Regions from separate parts of the Gracilibacillus thailandensis genome, predicted to be linked through region 1. Evidence: predicted binding sites of a transcription regulator. Region 1 holds the regulator's gene; each other region holds the start of a gene.

Region 1 (2,282 bases):
GGTGTGAAAGTGTATATATGTTGACATTTAAGCGATTTAACTGATGAAGTAATGCTATCTTTGTATTTCCTCTTCCAAGTCTTGTTTCATCTTGAATGAGTAGTGTATCTGCCTTTCCGCTTTGAAACTCCTCTAACATTTCAAAAATACCTTCTCGTTCAATCTCATATCCACTCTGTTTTTCTTCTATTATATTGATGATTTCGAAATTATATTTATTTGCAAACAATTGCAATTCTTCTTGCTGCCGTTTAATAGAAGTTTCTTGCGCTTCCTTTTCTGTACTCACACGACAATAAATGATTGCTTTCGTCATAAATTTACTCCTTCATTTTATAAACTAGTTACTGCTGAAACATAAAAAAAGACAATAGCTAGTATAAAGGCAACCAAATAGAAAATGTCAATCTTAGAAATATTTTTTAACATGATAAATCCCTCCACAGAACTTTTGTTCGTATCTTAATTATACACGAACAGATGTTCATGTCAACAGTTTTCTCGAACGAATGTTTGTAAATCTGATCTTACTATGCTATACTTTGATTAATAAATAATACGTATAAGGAGATTTAAATATGACAAATCTATCAAAACGACAAGAGGAGATATTAGCTTATATTAAAGAACAAGTAGAGCTAAAAGGATATCCGCCATCTGTTCGTGAGATTGGAGAAGCAGTTGGTTTAGCATCAAGTTCAACCGTTCACGGTCATCTAGCCAGATTAGAGAAGAAAGGTTATATCAGACGTGACCCTACTAAACCAAGAGCGATAGAAGTACTTCCACAAGATGGAGAACTGGAAATTCCGCAAACAGAAGCTACATTTGCACCAGTTATCGGGAAAGTAACGGCTGGTCTTCCTATCACAGCAGTCGAAAATATTGAAGAATATATTCCAATTCCGCACAATGAAATGCATGTAAGCGAACAATTATTTGTATTGATTATTGAGGGAGACAGTATGATTGAAGCAGGAATATTAGATGGAGACAAGGTAATTGTCAAACAACAAAACACAGCAGAAAATGGAGATATTGTCGTTGCAATGACAGAAGACAGTGAAGCAACTGTAAAACGTTTCTTTAAAGAAAAAGATCATATTCGCTTGCAACCTGAAAATGCAACGATGGATCCGCTAATCTATGATAATGTCAGTATTTTAGGAAAAGTAGTCGGCTTGTATCGCAGTATCTAAATAAGTTAGTCATAATAAAAAAGTGCGTACTTTATATAAGTCGCACTTTTCTTTTTTCAATACCATAAGTTATTGTTTACTATAATCTTATTATGTATACTAAGGACAATTGTAGTGATACTTCCATTGTAGATTGTCTTATATTCTATACCTCTTTTTTGTTTTTCTCCAGTAATAAATGGATGTACAAGGAGACTCAGACTTTAAAAAGTTCTAGGGTCTCCTTGTATTTTCATAGATTTAGAATATGGTCCGGTTTCTTTATGCTACACTTACATATTAATTGTAACTCACATAATCCTTGGTTATCATAGAGCAATTAACTATGATTATTAGCTATTACTTAATGGAATTATTCCACCGTTAGCATTTTCTGGTGCAGGTAATGTGAAGGAAGGTGCATCTCCAATATTATTACAACGATTTGGATTCACATCACAAATATTTCCTTGCGCATCTTGTATAACTGGTCGTGTAACCGTTATATTAGTTCGTAAAACTACTTTAAACAATATACCTGTAACCAAGTCACCCACTACAGGACCAGTTATTACTGGTACCCCAGGTTGAGTGAAGATTCCTTCCACTTCAAGTGGAGTCTCTTGTAAGGTATCTTCTGGACAAGCGCCCGGGAAGTCAGTGTGCTCCTGGAAAGGAATTGAAGTTGACAATGTCACTGGTAAATCAACACCTGCAATAGTAACCGTAATTGTAACTGGAAGAACACCGATGTTCACTACTTTATCTCGTATAATACGAGCATTTTGCGTAACTTCGTCTAGATTTGGAACAACGTCAACAGCTACAAGATCATCTAAAACGTCTAAACCAGCAAAAGCAGTTATAGGTAATGTTAGTTCTGCAACTTTTTGAACAGACTTTGTTCCTACAAGTGAGTTAACTACTACACAATCATTCGTACGTTGTCTTAATGATAATGTTCTATCTTTAATACGACTTAGACGAACAGTAACCCCTTGATAATGATTTAACTTTTCTCTGATTTTCAATGATATTGCTAAATTTAAATCTTTTTCCCTTAGTCCATTACCTGTAGCGCCAGAATCTCTACCACCATGCCCG
Region 2 (2,282 bases), on a different contig from region 1:
TCGCCCGTTCTGCGGAAAGTTCCGATCCTTTGATCTCTTTGTAAAACGATGCAAATAGTTGTTCATGGGTCATTTTCTGTTTTTCCTTTATTGATTGAATTTCTTTAAGAGATTGATGAACTACATGTTGTTTTCGTTCTAACCGTAAAATATTAGGGAAAAGCTTACGAAGTTTTGTAACAGGATCTATGATTTGTCCATCATCTAGCAATCTTATTTGCAAGTAATCTTCGGTCGCTTTCACTACTTTTTCCGCTAATAATTCTTCAAAGTATCCTTCTACAATTCGTAAGTCTTTTGGCGCGTTTAAAGGAATCGTGTATACTGTTTTCTCAGTACCATCTAATTCTAAGATGGCGACAGATTTTTTATGGTTTGCTTCTGAAAAGGAATATTTCATGATTGACCCGCTATACCGGATAAAATCATTTTTAATTTTTTGAGGTTGATGAAGATGTCCTAAGGCAATGTAATCAAAAGATTTAAATATAGAAGCATCGATATAAGGAGTACCACCAATCATCGTGAGTCTTTCTTCAGACTCCGATTCCATTCCGCCCGCAATAAAGGCATGTCCAACTAAAATATGTTGAGCTTGATCCGTCATTTGTACTTCAATCTCTCTCACTATCCGCTCCATCGCTTGTTGATGTGTTTCGATGGAATCGTCTTGAAAATAGTACTTCACTTGTTCTGGTTCAATATAGGGCACTAAATGAAAATAGACATCATGTTCGCCTTCATTAAAATGGATGGGTTGAAACACATCCTCAATGGATGTTGCTAAATATAATTGTTTGGATCGAAACAAACTTGCTCCAAACCCGAGCCGATCAGGACTGTCATGATTACCAGAAATAGCAACGATCGGGATCTCCATTTCAACGGATACTGTAGTAAAAAATGAGTTTAATAATTCAACAGCCTCTCTTGGTGGCACTGCTCGATCATAAAGGTCACCTGCAATGATGATTACATCCGGTTTTTCTGCTTCGATAATTTCAATCAAATGCTGGAGAACTTTACCTTGATCTTCTGTCATGTGTAATCCATGAACAATCTTTCCTAAATGCCAATCTGCAGTATGTAAAATCTTCATAGTCGCATTCACATCCCTTCCATATTTTCACTATTTATTATACACGAACAGGTGATCGAAGTCTATTGATTAAGAACGAATGTTCGCGTATAATAATACTGAGGTGATTTGTTTGGTACATGATCGAGGTAAAATAAAATGGGCTTCTTTAATGTTGCCTGAGCATGTTGAAATGCTTCAAGATTTCTTTGCTGACGAACCCCTTAAGGAAAAGCCTATTTTAGACGAAGATTACGTCAACGAAATGGAGTTAACGTTACAGCAAGCGATACATGCTCAACAAAAGATAACATTAAACTACTACCAAAATAGCTCTTTTAAGTCCGCTATTGGCCATATTATTAAAATGGACCCAATCGCAAGAAAGCTAACTATTCAAGAAGGAGCTTTACAACGAAAAGTCCCAATTGAAAATATTGTAGCAATAGAATTATTGCATGAGTAGGAAAAGCCATGAGTGGTTAGCGACACTCATGGCTTTTCTTCATCTATATACGCCTCCCATAAATGATCATATGTTGCAATCGCTTCTGGAAAAGGAGTATGCCATTCCAGATAACTGCTAATTTCATAATAATCGTGAGAATGCTTGGGAAAGTCATGATCATAAAACATCCAATCAGCTAACCTTCGGGCATCATCAAGTTGTTTATTTCCACGATAACGCATCATAAAGTGATAAAAAGACTTCATACGTTTCCTCAATCCCTCGTGTTAATTTTCCATAAATTCACGATGCTGTTCTTGTTTTTTTCGGTATACTATTCGTGATAACATGATACTGATTTCATAAAGTATGATTAACGGAATCGCAACGACAATTTGTAAGATAAAATCTGGTGGTGAAATCATGGTTCCGATAATAACAAGGATAAAATAACCGTACTTTCTTGTTTTGCTTAAAAATTGTGGTGTAACAATCCCTAGACTCGTTAAAAACATCGTAATAACTGGGACTTCAAAAAATACAGCAAATGGCATTGTCACTTTAAATATAAAGCGGAAATAGTTTTCTACTGTAAACATCGTATCAAACATGCCATCATTTAAAGATAATACAAATGGAAGAATCAGCTGTATAAAGATGAAATAGCCAAAGGTTAGTCCAGATACGAATAAAATAAAAATAACTGGAATATAAGCCAAGGAAATTCGTTGCTCTCTTTTCGTTAAACCGGGTTTA
Region 3 (2,282 bases), on a different contig from region 1:
AATGGTGTTGTCGCATTTTCATTAGTTGTTAGAGGAGTGACTTCTGTTTCCACCATCGTTTGTTCTGCTAGCTGCTCTAATTGATGATACGTTTCCTTTGTTTGATAAAAAAGGTCTAACGGTACTACTTCAGGGTCGTGTACATCATCAACCGTTAACGTTACTGTGACATTTTCGCACTTTTTGAGCATTGCTTCTATCACTAATAATTCTTGTGGCGTAAATTGGTGAAAGCCATCTATGTAAACAGATGCGCCTTCTAAAAAATTAGTCATTTCTAGTTTTTCTACTAACTGCTGTAACTGATCCTCACTATCCATGTAGTGACCTTGTAAAGCAGTAGTCAACTGCTGATAAATATAAACTAAATCATCTAATTTATTTTGTAACGCTGTTTCACTAATTGTCTTATGCTGGAATCGATTCATTTCTTGTAACTGTTCACTAATTAATTCTGGTGTAACACAATAGCGTTTGAATTCGGTGATCATATCCTCCAGTTGTTCGATAAAACCTTGCTTTTCAATGGCCTTCTGGAATACTTTCCATTCATCAGTCCGCTCCTCGACAATTTTACGAAGCATCATTTGCATCCCTGTTGATGTAATGTATTTCTTTGTTGCTCCGCCAGTTAGCTGCATAACACGCCAAGCTAATCGCGAAAAACTATAGACTTGTCCGCGAATTGAGCCATTTATTTCAGGATCATTTAATAACGCATATTCCTGTTGGAAGGTCATTTGATCTGGAACTAAATAGATAATCGGGGGGCCTTGAGGATTTTGCTTGAGTTCTTGTCTTATCTCTTGTAAGCATTGCTCACTTTTATTCACCGTTGCACTTCCAGTTAAAAATCGCAACAAAGAAAACACCTACTTTCTCTATCTTCACGTCTATTTTACCATAGATTATAGCAAACGAATGTTCTGTTGTGAAGAATGGTGTTTGGTTTAATTAATAATAGGCTACTTACTTATCTTCTCCGGGAAATAGAATCGCTAGAAATTCCCTTTATTTTTATCACATCCTAGAATCAACATCGACTTACACAGAGTAATTCAACAAAGGAGTATTTATATTGCTTTATAACTGCTTTCTCTTTTAAATCACTTTCAATATCTCAGCTGGAGTATTTACTCGAAAATCAGGTTTCATTTTTTTTACCACTTCAAAAGAGTCATACCCCCAGCTAACCCAGATTATTTTAACGCCAGTTTTTTTACAAGCTAGGATATCTCTTTTTTCGTCCCCTACATAAATTACTTCTGAGGGCTTCAAGTTATTTCCTCTTAAAAATCTGTGGATTAACTTATTTTTTCCAAATATACTGCTTGAACAGATAACATTTGCTATACTCGTTAACTTGTTGCTTTTTAGAAAAGTCATAATATTTTCTTTTGAATTAGATGATATAATGATAGTCTTATAGCCTTTTCTCTCTAATTCAGCTAACATTTCAGCAATACCATCATATAGCTTCACTTCATTTATGGATTCTCGATATAATTGATAAAACTTAGGCATCACGATTGGCATTTTAAACATCGGAAACTGCAAATATCTACCTCTTTCCTTGATAGACAGTTTCTTCATCTTTTCCATTTCATTCAAGTTTATTTCTCTAAAATAATACTGTTTCGCTATAATATTCCAACTTTTCAAAAGTGCTGTTCGAGAATCTGCCAGTGTCCCATCAAAATCAAAAATAACGTATTTTACCATCAAATGCACTCCAGTTCTACGAAAATTTATAAAATATTATGTATTTAAAATTTTTTAGGAACAAAAACGTATCTCCATCCATTGATCCCTGCTTGCGGTAGTCTTATCTCTCCTTCTCCGCTCTTTCCACAATATTTTTGATAAAAGGTTCTTTTTCCTTTGTATATGTATGTCGATCATGCTTATATGCAGAAGCAAGACTTTTCTTTAAGACTTCATATTCTCGAGCTGCTTTTGGGTGTAATCTAAGATAATCTCGAAATAATAGCTTTTAATCCATTCCTTACTATCATATTCACAGATATGCAAATGGGAAGTGCCCTTTCCCCACTCGCCCTTTCTAAAAAACTTTCTATTCTTAAGCTCTGGTTTAAGAACATACTCATACTCAATTTCCTTCAAAGGGTTCACCAATTGATCTACCTCATCTAATTTTTGTATACCTACTAGAATGTCGATGATTGGTTTTGCTGCTAATCCTTTTACAGAAGTGCTTCCTATGTGCTCCATTGCAACAACTTTATCACCTAAGACTTCTATAATTCTATTTCTCTCGTTAG

The links. Region 1 encodes LexA, which represses DNA repair genes until DNA is damaged. Its sites were predicted from a motif close to CGAACATATGTTCG; they were not measured.
Region 2: a site for LexA is predicted at 1,172-1,185, ahead of GH715_RS10175 (YolD-like family protein). Genes of this name have one in related genera too.
Region 3: a site for LexA is predicted at 915-928, ahead of addB (helicase-exonuclease AddAB subunit AddB). Genes of this name have one in related genera too.

What each region holds. Positions count from the first base shown of each region.
Region 1 is NZ_WJID01000007.1:25,668-27,949, forward strand. It holds gene GH715_RS03280 (YneB family resolvase-like protein) at 1-316, opposite strand, end outside; gene lexA (transcriptional repressor LexA) at 579-1,199, shown strand; gene GH715_RS21740 (N-acetylmuramoyl-L-alanine amidase family protein) at 1,532-2,282, opposite strand, start outside.
Region 2 is NZ_WJID01000029.1:13,704-15,985, reverse strand. It holds gene GH715_RS10180 (exonuclease SbcCD subunit D) at 1-1,099, opposite strand, end outside; gene GH715_RS10175 (YolD-like family protein) at 1,212-1,544, shown strand; gene GH715_RS10170 (YozE family protein) at 1,571-1,792, opposite strand; gene tatC (twin-arginine translocase subunit TatC) at 1,814-2,282, opposite strand, start outside.
Region 3 is NZ_WJID01000006.1:32,432-34,713, forward strand. It holds gene addB (helicase-exonuclease AddAB subunit AddB) at 1-863, opposite strand, end outside; gene GH715_RS02910 (HAD-IA family hydrolase) at 1,102-1,722, opposite strand; partial or broken gene GH715_RS02915 (GrpB family protein) at 1,826-2,282, opposite strand, start outside.